DNA from 2 places in the Pseudoalteromonas sp. HL-AS1 genome. Region 1 is predicted to be linked to the other one. Evidence: predicted binding sites of a transcription regulator. Region 1 holds the regulator's gene; the other holds the start of a gene.
The links. Region 1 encodes NrdR, which represses ribonucleotide reductase genes. Its sites were predicted from a motif close to AAACACNANATNTNGTGTTT; they were not measured.
Positions count from the first base shown of each region.

Region 1 (11,216 bases):
AATAAACGGATAAAACGCTTGTTAGTAGCTTCTTAGAAAGGCTTTTTTGTAACATGAGTGACTTGTTCATCCTTTGTTATTTTTGTAACGTTACTATTGTAATTTAAAAGTTAGTCAATAAACCTCTAAAAATAAATAAAAAAGTTAAAATTTAATAAGATAAATCTAATTAAATAGGTATGTAGTATTAATGTAATTAAATTCAGCTATGAATTAGTAAATTTGTTAGACGTTAAGTTTTGTAAGTTTGATTAGAATTTAGTTTCGTTAATCATATTTAAATGAATTAATTCTATATTTATCATTGCATTGAATTATTAATGCGCTAAGTATTTAGATGCGTGTTAAAGTGTCTTGAGTGCAAAGGAAGATGGTCTTTTAATAACTTTGATGGTTGTGTAGTAGTAAACATGATGAAATTTTCGATATTAGTCTGTGATGATTCTGCTGTTGCTCGTAAACAAGTCGTGCGGTGTTTAAATGAGTGTATAGATGCAGATATACAACAAGCTATAAATGGAGCAAACGCCCTCGATCTTTTAAGAGCACAAAACTTTGATTTACTGTGCCTAGACCTCACCATGCCAGAGGTTGATGGTATACAAGTACTTGAAACTATAAAAATAGAAAAAATAGAGTGCTTTGTGTTGGTTATTTCTGCTGATATACAGGAGAAAATGAAGCAACGAGTCGCCCAACTTGGCGCAATTGATTTTATTGATAAACCTATTAATAAATCAAGCTTAAATAAAATATTGCATAAATTTGGCATTCATTAGGTTTTTTCATGTTAAAAAAGGCTGTTTTATCTTTTAATTTAGGGTTGACAGCATAGCCTTTGTTAAGGCAGTCTTAACATATGAAAACAATTAATCGCGTACTGACCATTATTATTACAACCATCATTCTTACTGGATAGTGGCATAGGTCGGTGCAACAAATTTAAAGGCCTGTGTTCACTTAGAACACAGGCCTTTTTTCGTTTTATGGGATGAGGAACATAAACAATGCGAGTTTTAAAATTTGGTGGGTCTTCACTTGCCGATTATGCATGCTTACAACAGGTAGCTCAGTTAGTTAAAGCACAGTTAAAAGATGAAATGTTATTGGTGCTTTCTGCTCCAGGTGGAATGACCGATTCGCTAGTTGCACTCGCAAGTGCCGCAGAGCAAGGCTTAGATTTTTCGCAGCAATGGCAAGCATTAGCGAGTCGCTGTGAAGGCCTAAAAGCTGACGTTGAAAAAAGTGGCGTAGTAGTTACAATCTGGCCAGATCTAAGGGAACTTAAAAATAAACTAGATGGCGTGTCGCTTATACAGTGTTGCCCTGATCAAGTTCGCGCATTTGTAATTAGCTTTGGAGAGCGCGTTAGCGTTTCTTTAATGCAGGCTTTATTGAACTCGCACGATGCAAGATACTTAGAAGCAACAAGCTGTATCGCCTCAACTGGTGGTTATATCGACGCCGAGGCTGATTTAGTAACAAGTAAAGCGCGCTTTCAAGCTGTGCTTAAAGAAAATCCTGCAACTATTTATATCATGCCTGGTTTTACTGCGAGTAATGACAAGGGCGAGCTTACAACGCTTGGTCGTAATGGCTCAGACTACTCAGCAGCAATTGCAGCAGCATGTTTAGAAGCTGAGATTTGTCAAATTTGGACAGACGTTGATGGCGTATACAGTGCTGATCCTCGTTATATTAAAAAAGCCACTAAAGTAGATTTTTTATCTTATAAAGAAGCGATGGAGCTTTCTTACTTTGGTGCAAAAGTACTTCACCCAAAAACAATTTTACCGTGTGCTAAAGCAGGCGTGCCATGTGAAATTAAAAATACGCATAACCCAGACGCACAAGGCTCATTAATTGGTAACGATTATTCATCTGATGAGCCCGTAAAAGCGCTTTCTAGCTTGCAAGACCTTGCAATGTTAACTGTTTCAGGCCCAGGCATGAAAGGTAAAGTAGGCATGGCGTCTAAGGTATTTAACGCGCTTGCTCATGATAACGTATCAATTGTATTGATCACGCAATCATCATGTGAATTTAGCATTAGTTTTTGTGTGCACGAAACAGACCTAGCACTTGCACTCGATGCGCTACAAACTGCATTTGAGCTTGAATTACAAGCAGGGCTTATTGAGCCTGTACAAGTACAGCGTAATTTAGCCATTGTTACTTTAGTGGGCGACAACATGCGCGCACACCGTGGCTTAGCGGCTAAGTTTTTTGCATCGCTTGCACAAGCGCAAGTAAATATTGTGGCAATTGCACAGGATTCTACAGAAAGTGCTATTTCTGCGGTAATTGATGGTGAGTTATGTAATGACGCTGTAAAAATATGCCATGAAAACTTTTTCACGCATGTGCCGTCAATTGATGTGTTTTTACTAGGTTGTGGCTTAGTAGGGCAAGAGCTTATTAATCAGCTTGAACGTCAGCAAGCTTGGCTTGAAAAGCGTAATATTAAACTTAACTTGTATGGTGTTGCTAACTCTCGTCAATTACACCTTGATAACGAAGGCATCGCTTTTAGTGATTGGCAGCAAAAATTGGCCTTATCTGAGCAAGCATTTGATTTAAAATTAGTAGAGCAATTTGTTAAGCAAAACCACTTAGTGAATCCGGTATTAGTAGATTGTACATCTTCAGATGCACTTGCTGCGCAGTATGTAGACTTTTTAAATGCAGGCTTTCATGTGGTTGCAGCTAATAAAAAAGCGACAACAAGCTCATACACGTATTACCAAGATTTAATAGCTGCTACGCAAAAGAATAATCGTAAATTTTTATACGAAACTAACGTTGGTGCAGGCTTACCAGTAATCGATAACTTGCAGTCATTATTTGGTGCCGGTGATGAGTTACTAGAGTTTAGCGGTATTTTATCAGGCTCACTTTCGTATATGTTTGGCGCACTTCAAGATGGTTTATCACTTTCTGAGGCAACTATTAAAGCCAAAGAAAGCGGTTTTACTGAGCCAGATCCTCGTGATGATTTATCGGGTACCGATGTAGCACGTAAGTTACTGATCATTGCTCGCGAAGCCGGTATGAAATTGGAGCTAAGCGATATTGAAGTTGAGTCAGTATTACCACAAGGTTTTGCACAAGGTGATAGCGTTGATGAGTTTATGGCAAAACTACCAAGCCTAGATGCTGATTTTAATGACCGCATTCAAAGTGCTGCGAGCGAAAGTAAGGTACTTCGTTATGTAGGTACAATTAAAGGAGGTCACTGTAAAGTAGGTATTGAGCCTGTTGATGAAAAACATGCGCTTAATGTAATTCGCGATGGCGAAAACGCGCTTGCTATTTTAAGCCAATACTACCAGCCACGTCCGTTTGTTATTCGTGGTTATGGTGCAGGCTCTGAAGTAACAGCAGCGGGTGTATTTGCTGATATTTTAAAAACACTATCGCGCTAGGAGCTCGTTATGATTGAAGTATATGCTCCGGCGTCTATTGGTAATTTTGCAGTAGGTTTTGATGCACTTGGCGCAGCGCTTGCGCCAATTGATGGTAGTTTATTAGGCGATGTAGCCGTTGTAAGTGCAGCACCAAGTGACGAATTTATTTGTACTGGCGACTACGCTCACAAGTTACCAAGTGATGCGAATGAAAACTTAGCGTACCAGTGTTTAGTACATTTTAGAGCGCATGTTGCGCCTGATATGCCAAGCGTAAAGCTCGAGCTTAAAAAGAATTTACCAATTGGATCTGGACTTGGTTCTAGTGCATGCTCGGTCGTGGCTACCTTTGCTGCCCTTGATAAGTTTGCACAAACTAACTTAAGTCAGGTTGAGCTTATTGAGCTTATGGCTGACTTTGAAGCTGTAGTGAGCGGTGGTCGTCATTACGACAACATCACGCCATGCTATTTAGGTGGTTTGCAATTAACAGGTGATTTAATCCCTGATAAATCGATTGCACTGCCTGTTGATGAAAATTGGTACTACGTTGCTGCGTTCCCTGGTTTTTCACTCAACACTGCAAAAGCGCGCTCGGTTTTACCAAAAGAGTTGAGCATGCATGCAAGTGTTGAGTTTGCACAGCGTTTATCGACATTTAGTAGCTTACTGTTGACTAATCGTTTTGACGATGCACTTAGCATAATGAAAGATGAAATAGCAGAACCTTACCGCGCACCGCTTATTAAAGGTTTTAGTGAAGCCAAAGCAAGCTTACCAGCGTTGGGCGCTGAAATAGTGAGTATTTCGGGCGCAGGACCTACCTTGTTTAGTGTATGTAAAACACTTGAAGCTGCAAAGCAATGCGCGCAGTGGTTAGAGGCAAATTACATTAACGAGCAAGGCTTTTGCCACATTTGTAAATTAGATAACGACGGCACGCGTCAATTAACAGTTTTATAGGATAGGTAGTCATGCAATTACATAATTTAAAAGATAGCTCACAAAAAGTGTCGTTCGTTGAAGCCGTAAAAACAGGTTTGGGTCGTAATCAAGGTGTGTTTTTCCCTGAATCCCTTGCCCCACTGTCCGATGTTGATGCATTGCTTGATATGGACTTTGTTACACGCAGTGGCAAAATATTATCTCACCTAATTGGTGATGAGCTGCCAAGCGACACTGTGGCACAAATGGTTAAAAATGCATTTAACTTTCCAGTTAAGCTGGTAGAAGTTGAAGAGAATACATACTGCTTAGAGTTGTTTCATGGTCCTACGCTTGCGTTTAAAGACTTTGGTGGTCGCTTTATGGCTGAGTGTTTAGCGCAATTTAATAAAGATGAAAAAGTAACTATTTTAACCGCAACATCGGGCGATACTGGTGCAGCCGTTGCACATGCTTTTTATAACAAGCCGAATATCGATGTTGTCATCTTATATCCTAAAGGCAAAATTTCACTTGCTCAGCAAAAGCTATTTACTACGTTAGGTAACAATATTCATTGTTACGCAGTTGATGGCAGTTTTGATGATTGCCAAGAGTTGGTTAAAAATGCCTTTTTAGATGAAGAAGTTAAATCAACACTTGGGCTTAATTCTGCTAATTCAATTAATATTAGCCGTTTAGTTGCTCAGGTTTGTTATTACTTTGAGGCCATTGCACAACTACCAAAAGAAAAACGCGCAACAGCGCATATATCAGTGCCAAGTGGCAACTTTGGTAATGTATGTGCTGCAATGATTGGTGCGGTTATTGGCTTACCTGTAGGTAAATTAAGTGCAACAACCAACCAAAATGATACTGTGCCGCGCTTTATGTTTGATAAAACCTGGACGCCAAACGCAACACTTGAGTCGCTTTCAAATGCAATGGATGTAAGTAAGCCAAACAACTGGCCGCGTGTGCAAACAATGTTAGATAATAACTGGTTTAGCTACGATAACTTTTATTCAACTAGCGTAAACGAGGAAGACACGCAATTGGTGATGAAAAAAATTCAACAAACGGGTTATGTTGCAGAGCCCCACACTGCTATTGCGTACCAAGGTCTTGTTGAAAATCGAGCGCCTGGTGCTGCGGGTATCTTTTTAGCAACCGCTCATCCTGCTAAGTTTAAAGAAAGCGTAGAGGGTATTTTAAATATTGAATTAGGTATGCCAAAACCACTTAGCGACGCACTAGCAAAACCATGCCTAGCAAGCGATATAAAGGCCGATTACGACGCATTACGTACAGAAATACTTGCTAAACTTGGCTAAGTTAATTAATTCAAAAAGGCGGTTAAGCCGCCTTTTTTTATAACTTTAGGCTATTAAATCTAGTGAGTTGCATTTACTAATTAAATGTAGGAAATAGCATTCATTTAAAATCGTTATGGTTTTATAAGAAAATATCATCTTAAAAAGTCTGTGAAATAGTTTCAATCCCTGTTTAAATATCCTCAACTTAAGAGCGTAGGCAAAGAGTCGTTTAAAGCGTACAATAAAGCCTCTAAAAAAACACCATACACGTTGCCCTAGGAGACCCCAATGTTAGAACGTAGCATGAATATTTCGGATTTTGATCCAGAGTTATTTGACGCGATAAACAAAGAAACTGCTCGCCAAGAAGAGCACATTGAACTAATCGCTTCAGAAAACTACTGTAGCCCACGCGTACTAGAAGCGCAGGGTTCACAGCTTACAAATAAATACGCAGAAGGTTACCCTGGTAAACGTTATTATGGCGGTTGTGAGCACGTTGATGTTGTTGAGCAATTAGCAATTGACCGTGCTAACGAGTTATTTGGTTCTGACTACGCAAACGTACAACCACATGCTGGTTCGCAAGCTAATGCTGCTGTTTTTCTAGCGCTATTAGAAGCAGGCGACACTGTACTTGGTATGAGCTTAGCTCATGGTGGTCACTTAACTCACGGATCACACGTAAGCTTTTCTGGTAAGCTTTACAATGCAATTCAATACGGACTAGATGAAACAACGGGCGAAATTGATTACGCACAGGTTGAAGCACTAGCACTTGAGCATAAACCAAAAATGATTATTGGTGGTTTCTCAGCGTACTCAGGTATTGTTGATTGGGCTAAATTCCGTGAAATTGCTGACAAAGTAGGTGCTTACCTGTTTGTTGATATGGCTCACGTTGCAGGTTTAATTGCGGCAGGCGTTTACCCAAGCCCAGTTCCTCATGCACATGTTGTAACTACAACTACGCATAAAACACTTGCTGGTCCTCGTGGTGGTTTAATTATCTCTGCATGTGGCGACGAAGCAATCTATAAAAAGCTTAACAGCGCAGTTTTTCCTGGTGGTCAAGGCGGTCCTTTATGTCATGTTATTGCAGCAAAAGCAGTGGCATTTAAAGAAGCGCTTCAACCAGAGTTTAAAACATACCAAACACAAGTTGTTAAAAATGCAAAAGCAATGGTTGCTGTAATGCAAGAGCGCGGCTACAAAATCGTATCTGACAAAACTGAAAACCACTTATTCCTACTCGATTTAATCGATAAAGATATTACTGGTAAAGATGCAGATGCAGCTCTTGGTAACGCTAACATCACAGTTAATAAAAACTCAGTGCCAAACGATCCACGTTCTCCGTTTGTAACATCTGGTTTGCGTATTGGTTCTCCTGCTATCACTCGTCGTGGTTTCAAAGAAGAAGAATCAAAAGAGCTTGCTGGCTGGATTTGTGACGTACTAGATAACATCACTGATGAATCTGTACAGGCGCAAGTTAAAGAAAAAGTTAAAGCAATTTGTGCAAAATTACCTGTTTACGCTTAATTTTATAAGCAACAGTAATTAACAGCACCACAGTTAGGGAGCTGTTTATCTTTTGAGATTAAATTTGCGCTGTTTTTGAAGTGGCTCTAAAAGTAGTTTTTGCTTTGTGGCTGAGTTTTGACTCAGTTTATTAGGTTATAAATCGCACAGTGCAATTAAATTGGCTCTAGATAAAACAAATTTAAATCCTGAAAGAGCAACAGACCTTAATTTTTGCTAAGATAAAAGACCGCTATTTAGCGGTCTTTTTTGTTTTAAAACGGAAGTACCGAGCTATGCATTGCCCATTTTGTACCGCAAAAGATACTAAAGTTATTGATTCTCGCCTAGTCGGCGGAGGCCACCAAGTTCGCAGGCGCCGTGAGTGCAACGACTGCCACGAGCGCTTTACTACATTTGAAGGCGCTGAACTGGTTATGCCTCGTGTTATTAAACAAGACGGCAGCCGCGAACCATTTAACGAAGATAAATTATTAAATGGCTTAAATCGCGCACTCGAAAAACGCCCAGTGAGCACAGAGCAAGTAGACGAAGTAGTGAATATAATAAAATCGCAGTTGCGTGCTACAGGCGAGCGAGAAATTTCAAGCCATTTGGTGGGTGAGTGCATTATGGAAGCCCTCAAAAAGCTCGATAAAGTAGCGTACGTAAGATTTGCCTCTGTTTATCGATCGTTTGAAGATATACGCGAATTTGGCGAAGAAATTGCCCGTTTAGGGGAGTAATACCAATTTTATTAAAAATATGATCATTCTATCGCATTAAATAGCGCACTCACTGCGTTAAAAATTATTCATATAGAACAACTATATGTCATAATTTTCGCCTTGTTATTGCGCTATTTTCTTAGCGCTATAATGGACCACTTATTTAACGCAATTGGTATAATAAATGCTTAACCAAATTACTTTTACTGAACATGATGAAATGTATATGGCACGCGCCATAGAACTTGCCAAAAAAGGTCGGTTTACTACCACACCTAACCCTAATGTTGGCTGTGTATTAGTTAAAAATAATCAAATAATTGGTGAGGGTTTTCATCAATTAGCAGGTCAAGGCCATGCTGAAGTAAATGCACTGGCTGTCGCTGGAAAAAATGCACAAGGTGCAACGGCTTATGTAACGCTTGAACCGTGTAGTCATTATGGCCGTACGCCACCGTGCGCCGAAGGCTTAAAAGCTGCCGGTGTGGTAAAAGTAATTGCTGCTATGGTTGATACAAATCCACAAGTTGCTGGCAAAGGCCTTAAAATACTGAGCGACGCGGGTATTGACGTTGCTTACGGGTTACTCGGATCACAAGCTCGCGCACTTAACGTTGGCTTTTTTAAGCGTATGGAGCAAGGCCTACCTTATGTGATTTGCAAAATGGCAGCGAGTATTGATGGTAAAACAGCGCTTAAAAATGGGCAAAGTAAGTGGATCACAAGCCCTGCTGCTCGACAAGACGTACAATTATACCGAGCGAAAAGCTGCGCTATTTTAACCGGTGCCGATACAGTGTTAGTCGATGATGCTAAACTTAATGTGCGACTAAGTGAGCTGCCTTGCACACTGCCTACTGATTTGCCGCTTCGCCAGCCCGTGCGTGTTATAATTGACTCTCAAAACCGTTTAACACCTGACCTTGCTTTATTTGAAATCCAAAGTGATGTAATAATATTTACGACTAAGGTTGATAAATCATTGCAATGGCCGCATTTTGTAAAGCATATTGAAGTCAGTGAAAGTAACGGTAAAGTTGATTTACAAGCCGTTTTAGAAAAACTTGGGCAACTGCAGTTTAATAATGTTTGGCTTGAAGCTGGCGCAACACTTGCTGGTAAAATGACAGAGCTTAATTTAGTTGACGAGTTTGTTTTTTATTTAGCGCCTAAACTAATGGGCCATGATGCAAAAAGTTTAGTTAATTTTCCTGAATTGACGAGTATGCAAAACACCGTTGATTTAACATTTAATGAATGTGCGCGCATTGGTGACGATTTACGTATCACCGCGTCAAAACTCATTAAAATCACTTAATAAAAAGAGTAGTGCTATGTTTACTGGGATAATAGAAGCCACAGGCAAAATTGCTTTATTACAAAAAAAACAAGGCGACTTAGCCATTCGTATCCAAAGTGCTGATCTTGATATGACAGACGTAAAGTTAGGTGACAGCATTGCAACTAATGGTGTTTGCTTAACTGTAGTTGATAAACATATTGATGGTTTTAGTGCGGATTTATCTAATGAGACGATTAGTTTGACCGGTTTTGCTCACTATGCTTTAGGACAAACGGTAAATCTTGAAAAAGCCATGCAACCTGTTTCTCGTTTAGGCGGTCATTTAGTATCTGGCCATGTTGATGGTATCGCAACGATTACAAGTATTACAGCAAACGCCAGAGCAACAGAATATTGGCTTACAACTGACGAAAATTTAATGAAATACATTCCGTACAAAGGTTCGGTATGTATTGATGGTATAAGCCTGACAGTAAACGCTGTAGAGGGTAATAAATTCAAATTAACAATTGTCCCACACACGAGTGAGCAAACCACAATTGCTCATTTTAAAGTAGGTACTCAAGTTAATTTAGAAGTCGATCAAATTGCACGTTATTTAGAGCGCCTTATAAAGGGTGCAGAGCAACCAACGGGCTCTGATATTTCGATGAGCTTACTCGCTAAAGCGGGTTTTATTAAATAACGAAACTGACAACTTACACGAGCAAATTTATGAATTTACACAGCGCGCAAGAAATCATCGACGATATTAAAGCCGGTAAAATGGTTATTTTAATGGATGATGAAGATAGAGAAAATGAAGGCGATTTAATAATAGCAGCTGAGCATATTAGCGCAGAAGCGATTAATTTCATGGCTACCCATGGCCGTGGTTTAATTTGTTTAACCATGACGCAAGAGCGTTGCGAGCAACTTGATTTACCGTTAATGGTTAAAAACAATGGTGCAGCATTTTCGACTAACTTTACAATGTCGATAGAAGCATCAAAAGGTGTTACAACCGGTATTTCAGCAGCAGACAGAGCACGTACAGTGCAAGCGGCTATAGCTAAAGGCGCAGTCCCAAGTGATATTGTTCAGCCTGGACATATTTTTCCTATTATGGCGCAACCTGGTGGCGTATTAACTCGCGCAGGACACACTGAAGCTGGCTGTGATTTAGCGCGTTTAGCTGGACTTGAAGCATCATCTGTTATTGTTGAAATACTTAATGCTGACGGCACTATGGCACGTCGCCCTGATTTAGAAGTTTTTGCGAAAGAGCACGATATTAAAATTGGCACCATTGCTGATTTAATCGAATACCGCAACTTAAACGAAACAACAATTGAGCAAGTGGCAAAATGTATGTTACCAACTGTTCATGGTGAATTTGATTTAGTTACTTACAAAGACACAATTGACGGTCAATTACATTACGTATTGCTCAAAGGCGATATAAAAGATCAAGAGCCGACAAATGTACGTGTACATTTGCAAAGTACCTTTAACGATATTCTACTTTCAGACAGAAGTGCTGACCGTAGCTGGGGCCTTTCAGAAGCAATGGCTTATATCGCTAAAAATGAAGGTGCTTTAGTTATTTTAGGTAAGCAAGAAAGCACTGAAGAGCTAGAGGCAACTGTGAAAGCATTTGCAGCAGCTGATGCTGGCGAAAGCGTTACGCCACGTAAATTCAAAGGTACATCTCGTACTGTTGGCGTAGGTTCGCAAATACTTGCCGATCTTGGAATTAAACAAATGCGATTAATGAGTCGCCCTAAAAAGTACCATGCACTTTCGGGCTTTCATTTAGAAGTAGTTGATTACGTTGAGCCACAATAAGCATCACGCTTAAACTAGGCTATTATTTTATTTTTATGGTATGATGCGCAGCAATTTTTGCGCAATCGCAACCGCTTGAACTTATTTTTAGGGTTATCAAATGAAAATTATTGAAGGTAATAAGTACGCTCCAGGCAAAAAATTTGCCATTGTCATTTCTCGTTTTAATGACTTTATTGGTAGCAGC
Region 1 covers NZ_CP133569.1:2,835,494-2,846,709, reverse strand. The annotation lists gene RB214_RS13220 (sensor histidine kinase) at 1-55, opposite strand, end outside; gene RB214_RS13215 (response regulator) at 411-779, shown strand; gene thrA (bifunctional aspartate kinase/homoserine dehydrogenase I) at 1,008-3,425, shown strand; gene thrB (homoserine kinase) at 3,435-4,370, shown strand; gene thrC (threonine synthase) at 4,382-5,665, shown strand; gene glyA (serine hydroxymethyltransferase) at 5,936-7,192, shown strand; gene nrdR (transcriptional regulator NrdR) at 7,468-7,917, shown strand; gene ribD (bifunctional diaminohydroxyphosphoribosylaminopyrimidine deaminase/5-amino-6-(5-phosphoribosylamino)uracil reductase RibD) at 8,084-9,217, shown strand; gene RB214_RS13180 (riboflavin synthase) at 9,234-9,887, shown strand; gene ribBA (bifunctional 3,4-dihydroxy-2-butanone-4-phosphate synthase/GTP cyclohydrolase II) at 9,917-11,029, shown strand; gene ribE (6,7-dimethyl-8-ribityllumazine synthase) at 11,130-11,216, shown strand, end outside.

Region 2 (11,216 bases), 1.1 Mb from region 1:
GAAAGTCATGTGAACGAAATATTTTCTATTTATAACAAGTTAGGTATCAACACCGTTAAAACAGGTTATGTGGCTGAAAAAGGCTTTAGCAATGGCGAGCATCATCAAGGTCAGTTTGGGGTTAATCACTATCGTAAAATTGTTAAACTGGCAGCAAAGTACCATATTATGCTTGATGCCCATGAGCCAATCAAAGATACCGGCATTCGTCGTACTTGGCCGAATATGATGACCAGAGAGGGGGCACGCGGAGGTGAATATAATGCATGGAGTGACGGAAACTCAGCAGATTATACGATGATCTTACCTTTTACTCGCCTGCTTAGTGGGCCGATGGATTACACTCCTGGAATTTTTGATATCGATTACAGCCGGTTTCAAGGGCAACGTTTTGATTGGCAAGGCAACCCACAGAAAAGTCACTATCGTGTACATACCACTCTTGCGCGGCAGTTAGCCAATATGTTGGTGCTATATAGTCCGCTTCAAATGGCGGCAGATATGATTGAAAACTATCAAGACCATCCTGCATTTGAATTTATTAAAGCACTTAACGTTGATTATGACGACAGCAAAGTATTAAACGCTGAAATAGGTGAGTACATCAGTGTTGCACGGCGAGCAAAGCAGCAGTGGTTTATCGCCAGCGCAACAAATTCTGAAGCCCGTAAACTAAGTTTAAAACTAGATTTTTTACCTGCTAATAGGCAGTACTTTGCGACTATTTACCAGGACGCAGCCAACACTGATTGGCAAAATAATCCAGAAGCGTATGAAATAAAAGAGCAAGTTGTTGATGCCAGTACGGTGCTAAATCTACAATTAGCTGCAGCTGGTGGTGCTGCTATATCACTAATCCCTCTCGATGGGCATTTGGGTAACATAAATAAACAATAAAGCGTCGGGATGTTCAGCTAAACGAGTTACTTTAAACTCAACATGTAAGTAATTTGCTTGGTTATTAATCGGCAGCTCAAAATACATATCAGAGGCATAAAAAATATGTTTGAGCTGCACCACGCTGCCTTGTTGTTTGATGCCAAACTTAGACTGCTCAGGTGTATCGTGAGCTTTGGCAAAAGCGAATTCATGGTTCCAATCAGCGCTGGCAATTTTGAATCTCGCGCCCCAACTATCAACTTGTGTGCCACCAATAAAAATATTGTTGATCTGGTAGCTTTGCATTTGTCCGTGATAACGTAATTGATTGTTTTGCTCTGCTTTCCAACCTGAGAATGAGTTAGGCATATACACCTCATAATCGAGTTTATAACCCGGACTGGTAGCAAAATCGTGTTGAGAGAGCGGGACCGGTTTTCTTTCATCAAAGGTATAGTGGAAATCACAAGCAGTGAGAAAAAACACCGAGAAAACAATAAATAGGTACGAGTTGCTCATGATAAATTTGTACAAAACCAGAATGAAATTATGTACAGTATGTTAACTGGAGATGGGACGAACCCCAATCATTATTAGCTATTTTTTGCTACATACGTATGCAAAGTAGTGTGAGGTAAAAATACCCTATGAGTATTCGGATATTATACGTTGAAGATGATAAAAATTTTGCCGCGACAGTACTTGAATTTTTGGAATTGATGGGACTGATTTGTGACTACGCAGATAACGGTTTACAAGGTGTTACGCTCGCAAAGAAAAACCAATACGATGTGATAGTGACCGATATTACTATGCCAAAACTTGATGGTCGGCAAATGTGTCAGGAGTTACGCTTGCAAGGCATTGACACTCCTATTTTGATGCTGAGCGCATTACATGAATTAGATGATAAGTTAGCTGGCTTTGACTGTGGTGCAGATGATTACTTAACTAAACCATTTGAATTAAAAGAGTTAGTTGCACGTATTAAAACATTATCAAAACGACGTAGTGGTAATGCACAAAAACTCGTTATAAAAGACTTGGCACTTGAACTTAATTTAGGTGAGCATCTTGCTTTTCGCGAAGGGGTGCAATTAAAACTAACACCATCGGGATGGAAAATATTAGAAGTTATAGCGCGAGCGTATCCTAATTGTGTGGATAGGCAAATGCTTGAGCATGTTATTTGGGGAGACGATATTCCCGACAGTGAAGCGTTAAAAGTGCACATACATCGCCTACGACAGCGTGTAGACAAACCTTTTTCCGAGCCGTTGCTGCATATTGTCAATGGCGGGGCTGTTTTGAAAAGAGCCAATCTATAAATGGGCTTTCCGCAATTACAATTTAAACAGTTTAAGGCGACTTTAACGGTTGCCTTGCTGTTATTTATCTTCATTGTGATTTATTTAAGTTATAGCTCGTTTAATTATCAAAAAGAATATATCACTCAAAAAATTGAAGTGTTACAAGACTTCGCTGAGCGCTCTATGAGTCGTTTACAGACTAATCCATCGCTTTATCAAGGTGATCAGGCTACGATTTTAGGTGATGACCGTATGCAGTTTGTTTCGGGGTATCAGCAATTAAGCTTACATGTCTATAATGTCCCCACTGAGCCGCAAATTAATACTGGGAAAGTGAATTTGTATATTAATCAGTTTGGTGGGCTATGGACGGTCTCTGAAATCATTCTTATTTACCGAATTAGCCATGAGGGTCGTGATTATTATGCGTACTATCATAACAATACGCGCTTTAATGACCTTGAGTTAAAAACTTATCTAACCGATAAGATGCAACCAGCAATTATAACTGCCACTACAATGATAATCGCCTTGTTTATGTTTCAATTATTTCAAATCGCCCGAGTTAACTCTGTGGTCGCAGAACTTGCACAATGGGCAGATAGCATTGCGGCAGGTAAACCGCTTGCTCTGCCGAGAATGAAATCGGGTGGTATTAATTACCTTGCGAAAACCATGAATAAAAGCCTCGATACTTTTAGCCATATTTTAGAAAAAGAGCATGCATTTGCGCGTTTTAGCAGCCATGAACTTCGTACTCAAGTGGCTGTGTTATCAGCAAATATGGAATTGTTAGAGTTAATAATGAATGATTTAAAACCGCAAGAGCGACGAGTGTTAAATCGCATGTTAACTGCGATTGAAGATATGAAATATCAAATGGAGGCTTTACTGTGGTTAAGTAAAGAAACTGAAAAAGAGTTAGTAAAAGAAAATTGCAGTATAAAAACAATTATGAGTAAGTCTGTGGCAGAGAACCAACTCTACTTAAGTCATGATACTGTGAAAGTGTTGGTTATTGGTGATGATCTCACTTTTAGGACTCATCCTACATTGCTGCAAATTGCTTGTAACAACTTGGTTCGCAATGCCTTTCAAAACACGGCTAAAGGGCAAGTCATGATTGAGATCGATACAGATGGATTTATGATCAGTAATCATAATGACGAAATACTAAGCGAGGATGAAAAACAGCATGGTTTCGGTATTGGTTTGATTATTGTAGAGCGTATTGTAGAAAAACTTGAACTTGACTATACAATGCAAGAGCTTGAAGCTGGGCGTAGTGTAGAAATTAAATTAACTTAAATGTTATAGTTCCACTAAGCTAGTTCAGAAATTATATACATCCATCATACAAGACCCCCAAGTTTCAGTGGCAAGTCTAATTAGCGGGTTTATTTAAAGCTCAGAGTAATATCGCCATTGGGTTTACAGCAGCACAACAGTATTTCGCCTTCGCGCACAAACGCAAGTGGCTCTTCGTTATATTCAACACTACCTGACACTAACGTTGCTCTACAAGCGCCGCAGTAACCTTCACGGCATTGGAATGCGACGTCTATTTTCATGGACTCTAAGCACTGTAAAAGAGAAGGGCAGCCTGTGGTAAATTCTATACACTGGCTGTTTTCTGCAAGCGTTATGCTTGCAGTAGACTTGTCACTCATTATAAATCAAAATCACCAAATTCTGATGCATCAACTTGAGAGTCTATTTGACCAACAAGGTATGAGCTTATTTCTGCTTCTTGTGGTGCTACTTGCACGTTATCAGACACTAACCACGAGTTTATCCACGGGATAGGGTTACTGTTATTTTCAAACTGTGCTGGCAAACCAATTGCAGTCATACGTGCATTGGTAATGTATTCAACGTACTGACATAAAATATGTTTATTCAAGCCAATCATCGAACCATCTTTAAATAAGTATTCGGCCCACTCTTTTTCTTGCTCTGCAGCATCAACAAACATTTTAATTGCTTCGTCGCGGCACTGGGCAGCAACAATCGCCATTTCTGGATCGTCCTTACCGTCTTGCATAATGTTTAAAATATGCTGAGTACCAGAAAGGTGAAGTGCTTCATCGCGTGCAATTAGCTTGATGATTTTAGCGTTACCTTCCATTAGCTCGCGCTCAGCAAATGCAAACGAACATGCAAAGCTTACGTAAAAGCGAATCGCTTCAAGAATATTTACCGACATCATAGCCAGGTAAAGTTTCTTTTTAAGCTCAAATAAATTAATGATAACTGTTTTACCGTTAATCTCGTGTTTGCCTTCACCGTATAAGTTGTAAAGCGATACAGAGTTAATTAAGTCATCGTAGTATTTAGTTACGGCATCAGCACGTTCGCTAATTTTATCGTTGCTAACAATGTCATCAAAAATAAGCTCAGGTGCTTGTGTTACGTTACGGATAATATGCGTGTATGAGCGGCTGTGAATTGTTTCACTGAACGCCCATGTTTCTATCCAGGTTTCGAGCTCTGGTAGCGATACAATTGGAAGTAGAGCCACGTTTGGCGAACGACCTTGTACACTATCAAGCAGTGTTTGGTATTTTAAGTTGCTTAAAAATATATGCTTTTCGTGATCTGGTAATGCTTGAAAGTCTAAACGGTCTTTACTTACATCTACTTCCTCAGGACGCCAAAAGAAAGACAGTTGCTTTTCAATTAACTTTTCAAAAATTGGGTATTTTTGTTGGTCGTAACGAGATACGTTTACAGTTTGGCCAAAAAACATTGGCTCTTGCATTTGGTTATTATGGTTTCGGCTAAAAGTAGTATAAGACATGTTTATCACTCAAAAAACTATCAGAAAAAGCGGGCTAAATGCCCGCTTAAAATAAAAATCAGCAGTTATATTTTACACGCGCCGCCTTCACAATCGTCATCTTCCACTTCTGGAGCATCTTCTTGTGAATCTGAGGCGCCATCGCGAGTATTGTGGTAATACAAGGTTTTAACACCTAGTTTGTACGCGCTTAGTAAGTCTTTTAATAAGACTTGCATAGGTACTTTACCGCCTTCGAACTTGTTTGGATCATAATTTGTATTTGCAGAAATTGTTTGGTCAACAAATTTTTGCATTATGCCAACAAGTTGTAGATAACCATCGTTTGATGGAATGTCCCATAGTAGCTCGTACTGATCTTTTAAACGCTCATACTCAGGAACAACTTGTTTTAAAATACCGTCTTTACTTGCTTTAACGCTAATATGCCCACGTGGTGGCTCAATACCGTTAGTTGCGTTAGAGATTTGCGACGATGTTTCTGATGGCATTAACGCACTTAGTGTTGAGTTACGCATACCGTGCTCTTTAATACTTGCACGTAGTGTATCCCAATCAAGATGAAGTGGCTCATCACAAATTTTATCTAAATCACGTTTATACGTATCTGTTGGCATAATACCTTGTGAATACGTTGTCTCGTTAAACTTAGGACATGCGCCACGCTCTTTAGCAAGCTCGTTTGATGCTTTCATTAAGTAATATTGAATAGCTTCAAAGGTTTTATGTGTTAATGCATTAGCACTGCCATCAGAATAACGCTTACCGTTTTTAGCTAGGTAGTATGCGTAGTTAATTACGCCTATTCCTAGTGTACGACGACCCATAGTTGCATTTTTAGCAGCCGGTACAGGGTAGTCTTGGAAATCAAGTAAGTTATCAAGTGCGCGTACTGCAAGTTCAGCTAGCTCTTCAAGCTCATCAAGTGACTCTATTGCACCTAGGTTAAACGCAGAAAGTGTACAAAGGGCAATTTCGCCTTCTTCGTCATTCACGTTATTAAGTGGCTTAGTTGGCAATGCAATTTCTAAACATAAGTTAGATTGGCGAATTGGCGCAACTTTAGAAATAAATGGGCTGTGTGTATTACAGTGATCCACATTTTGTAAATAAATACGACCAGTACTTGCACGCTCTTGCGCAAACATAGAGAAAAGCTCAATGGCTTTAATGCGTTTTTTACGAATAGACTCGTCTTGTTCGTATTTAACGTAAAGTGCGTCAAACTCAGCTTGGTCTTCAAAAAATGCATCATAAAGGCCAGGCACATCTGATGGGCTAAATAATGTAATGTAGTCATCTTTAATTAAACGAGAGTACATTAGTTTATTAAACTGTACGCCGTAATCTAGGTGACGAACGCGGTTGTCATCTACACCACGGTTATTTTTAAGTACAAGTAGGTTCTCTACTTCTAAATGCCAAAGCGGGTAGAATAATGTTGCTGCGCCGCCACGTACACCACCTTGTGAACAACTTTTAACCGCTGTTTGAAAGTGCTTATAAAAAGGGATACAACCTGTGTGATACGCTTCGCCGTTACGAATATGGCTACCTAGCGCACGTATTCTACCTGCATTAATACCAATTCCCGCACGTTGTGAAACGTATTTAACAATAGCTGACGACGTTGCATTGATTGAATCAAGGCTGTCGCCACATTCAATTAATACACACGAGCTAAATTGGCGAGTAGGCGTACGTACACCCGACATAATTGGCGTTGGTAGAGATATTTTAAATAAAGATACTGCATCGTAAAAACGTTTAATGTAATCAGTACGTGTTTCACGTGGGTAATCTGAAAATAAGCTTGCTGCAACTAAAATATATAAAAACTGTGCACTTTCGTATATTTCACCCGATACACGGTTTTGAACGAGATACTTACCTTCAAGTTGCTTTACAGCAGCGTAGCTAAAGTTAAGATCGCGAGAATGATCAAGGTATGCATCAAGCTCATCTAACTCTTGCTCTGTATAATCTACTAGTAAATGAGCATCGTAGCGTTTATCGCCAACCATTTTTGTTACGTGGTCAAATAAACGTGGTGGCTCAAATTGACCGTACGCTTTTTTACGTAAATGGAATACAGCTAAACGTGCAGCTAAGTATTGGTAATCAGGCGATTCTTTTGAAATCTGATCCGCTGCTGCTTTAATGATGGTTTCGTGAATGTCTTTAGTACGAATACCGTCGTAAAACTGAATGTGCGACTTTAATTCAACTTGCGAAACCGAAACGTTGTTTAAACCTTCGGCGGCCCACTCAATAACGCGATGGATCTTATCCAGATCAAGAGGCTCTTTACGCCCGTCACGTTTGCTTACAGATAACTGTTGGTTCATTTGCCTGTATTCCTTGGGAATTATGTATTTTGACCAATGCTTTATACCTCGCCGAGGCAAGGTATATACTCATTTATTATAAGTTTCGCCATATTTGCGAATTTAATTGAATAACATTTGGCCACAATATCTGGTGTTGTTCAATTTAGAGATCACAAGATAGTGTGGTCTGAGTTGTTTTGCAAGGGACATAATTGCCCCTATTTGTGGATAACTTCGGGATAACGTATTTGTGTTAGTAGACACTCACCTTCGAACAATCATTTAAGTTGAAATATGCAAAAATCAACTAATGATCTGCTAAATTTACGCATTTTAAAAATAAATTTTGACTGCTTTTTTTATCAGCAAGCTTTGCGTAAAAACTAACACAATCACAATATATAGTGTTTATTAATTAACATGGCACTATATATGGTTAAAACCATCAATTGGGCTTTGCCAGTTAAAATCAGCATTCCAGCTGTTGGCTTCATCAATACTTGGTATGTAGCCCCAAAGTGCCGTTGCTGTGCGCATACCTGCGGCTTTGCCTGCTTGTATGTCTCGCTGTGCATCACCAATGTACAAACAGCGTTTTGGTTGCACTCCCATAAGCTTTGCACAGTATAGCAGCGGTAAAGGGGATGGCTTAGCTTCAGCTAAGGTGTCGCCACTTATTACTACACTAGCATTTTTCAATGCGGGAATTGCTGCCACTAAAGGATCAGTTAAAAACCCTGGTTTGTTAGTCATGATCCCCCATTTGATCTTTTTCTGATCAAGGGCAATAAGCAACGATTCAACACCGCTGAAGCAATGCGTGTGATTTGCTATGTTTGCAGCGTATTCGTCAACTAATTGCTTAATAAGTTCGCTTTGAGGTTGTGTGTCCCATAACTCTTTAAAACCAGTCTCTAATAATGCGCCTGCGCCGTTAGATGCCGCAGGGCGGTATACATCACTACTAACAGGCTCTATTTTATTATTAATGAGAACTGCATTTAAAGCCGCACCTAAATCATCAGCGGTGTCGAGTAGAGTGCCGTCTAGATCAAATAAAAATGCATCGTACTCAATAAGGGAGAGGGGGGCTTGAGAGTTAGCCATTAAGCTAACTTCTCAAAGTACAGTATGTAATTTACGCTAACGTCACTATTGAGCGTATATTGCTTTGATAGTGGATTATAAGAAAGGCCTGTACTTGCACGAACTTTTAAACCCGCTTGCTCTGCCCATGCAATAAGCTGCGCAGGTTTTATAAACTTTTTATGGTCGTGTGTACCTTCAGGGACCATTTTTAAAAGCTTTTCAGCGCCAACAATGGCGTATAAATATGCCTTAGGTGTTTTGTTTAGGGTTGAAAAAAACACGTCTGCGCCTGGTTTGGCAAGTGCAGCTACGGCATGAATGATAGATGCTGGGTCGGGAACGTGCTCAAGCATTTCCATACAGGTTATTACATCAAAGCGCTCTGGGTGTTGCGATGCAAACTCTTCTGCTGGCACTTTTATGTAATCTACATTTACGCCAGTTTCTAAACTGTGCAACTTAGCAACAGTTAAAGGCTCTTGCCCCATGTCGATGCCAGTTACTTTTGCGCCCATGCGCGCCATGCTTTGGCTTAAAATACCGCCACCACAGCCAACATCGAGTGTTTCTTTATCGAATAAGCCTTGCGTTTTGTTTGCTATAAAGTCTAAACGTAACGGGTTAATTTCGTGAAGAGGTTTGAATTCTCCGTCTAGGTCCCACCAACGCTCGGCGATGGCTTCAAATTTTGCTATTTCTGCGTGATCTACATTTTGATGTTCGGTCATAAAATACTTCCTCGTCAATCTGAGGCCATTATATAGGGCTAAATTGATAAATCGCAAAGTTTTGCGCCTGTAAATTAAAATTAATTGTGATAGCATGGCTGTTAGAAATAATAACAATACTCTTAATACCCAATACCGGGTTGTTGAGAGCTGATACTGAAGGAATGTGATATCAAATGACTGATCTCGCCAATGAAATTCTGCCAGTCAATATTGAAGACGAGTTAAAAAACTCCTACTTAGATTACGCAATGAGCGTAATTGTAGGACGTGCATTACCAGACGTACGTGACGGCTTAAAACCTGTTCATCGCCGCGTTTTGTTTGCAATGAACGAGCTTAGTAATGACTGGAACAAGCCTTACAAAAAATCGGCCCGTGTGGTCGGTGACGTAATCGGTAAATACCACCCACACGGCGACAGTGCAGTTTATGACACGATAGTTCGTATGGCTCAGCCATTCTCACTGCGTTATATGCTAGTAGATGGCCAAGGTAACTTCGGTTCGGTTGATGGTGATTCAGCAGCGGCAATGCGTTATACAGAAGTACGTATGGCTAAAATGTCGCATGAGTTATTAGCCGATCTTGAAAAAGAAACGGTTGATTTCGTTCCTAACTACGATGGCACTGAGTTCATCCCTGATGTTTTACCAACGAAAGTTCCTAATTTATTAGTGAATGGTTCGTCAGGTATTGCAGTAGGTATGGCTACAAATATACCACCACATAACTTAACTGAAGTTGTAAATGGTTGTTTGGCACTTATTCAAAATCCAGATTTAACTATTTTAGAGTTAATGGATTATATCCCTGGTCCTGATTTCCCAACGGCTGCAATTATCAACGGTAAGAAGGGTATTGAACAAGCCTACTTAACTGGCCGTGGTAAAGTGTACATGCGTGCACGCGCCGACATCGAAACCGATGAAAAAACAGGCCGTGAAACAATCATCGTTCACGAAATTCCTTATCAGGTTAATAAAGCTCGTTTAATTGAAAAAATTGCTGAGCTGGTTAAAGATAAGAAAATTGAAGGTATTAGTGCGCTACGTGATGAATCAGATAAAGACGGTATGCGTATCGTTATTGAAATTAAACGTGGTGACGTAGGCGAAGTTATTTTAAACAACTTGTATTCACAAACTCAGTTACAAACTGTGTTTGGTATGAATATGGTTGCGCTAATTAATAACCAACCTAAATGTTTCAATTTAAAAGAAATGTTAGAAGAGTTTATTATTCACCGTCGTGAAGTAGTAACTCGTCGTACAGTATTTGATTTACGTAAAGCCCGTGACCGTGCACACACGCTTGAAGGCTTAGCGATTGCGCTTGCAAACATTGACCCAATTATCGAACTTATTCGTAAATCCCCTACACCTGCTGAAGCTAAAATTGCTTTAACAGCGCGTCCGTGGGAATTAGGTAATGTACAAGGTATGCTTGAAAAAGCAGGTGAAGATAATGTTGCTCGTCCAGATTGGTTAGCAAGCGAACTTGGTATTCGCGATGGTCAATATTATATCTCTGAGCAACAAGCTCAAGCAATTCTTGATTTGCGTTTACATAAGCTAACAGGTCTTGAACACGAAAAAATCTTAACCGAATACCAAGCGTTATTAGAACTAATTGCTGAACTACTTTATATTTTGGCAACTCCTGAGCGTTTAATGGAAGTTATTCGTGACGAGCTAGTTGAAATTAAAGAGCAATATGGTGATGAGCGTCGCACTGAAATTAATGCAGCTGCTCACGATATCAGCCTTGAAGACTTAATTACTGAAGAAAACGTAGTCGTAACGCTTTCTCACGAAGGGTATGTGAAGTATCAGGCATTGTCTGATTACGAAGCACAGCGTCGTGGTGGTAAAGGTAAGTCAGCAACGAAGATGAAAGATGAAGATTTCATTGAGCGTCTATTAGTTGCAAATACACACGATACTATATTGTGTTTCTCTACGGCCGGTCGTTTATATTGGCTTAAAGTGTATCAGTTACCACTAGCGAGTCGTGCAGCGCGCGGTAAGCCAATTGTTAACTTGTTACCACTTGAAGCTGATGAACGTATTACTGCTAT
Region 2 covers NZ_CP133569.1:1,700,094-1,711,309, forward strand. The annotation lists gene RB214_RS07960 (glycoside hydrolase family 97 protein) at 1-897, shown strand, start outside; gene RB214_RS07965 (hypothetical protein) at 853-1,248, opposite strand; gene RB214_RS07970 (response regulator transcription factor) at 1,527-2,207, shown strand; gene RB214_RS07975 (HAMP domain-containing sensor histidine kinase) at 2,208-3,497, shown strand; gene yfaE (class I ribonucleotide reductase maintenance protein YfaE) at 3,587-3,859, opposite strand; gene nrdB (class Ia ribonucleoside-diphosphate reductase subunit beta) at 3,859-4,989, opposite strand; gene nrdA (class 1a ribonucleoside-diphosphate reductase subunit alpha) at 5,055-7,337, opposite strand; gene RB214_RS07995 (HAD family hydrolase) at 7,746-8,426, opposite strand; gene ubiG (bifunctional 2-polyprenyl-6-hydroxyphenol methylase/3-demethylubiquinol 3-O-methyltransferase UbiG) at 8,426-9,136, opposite strand; gene gyrA (DNA topoisomerase (ATP-hydrolyzing) subunit A) at 9,313-11,216, shown strand, end outside.
Region 2: a site for NrdR is predicted at 7,457-7,476, ahead of nrdA (class 1a ribonucleoside-diphosphate reductase subunit alpha). Genes of this name have one in related genera too.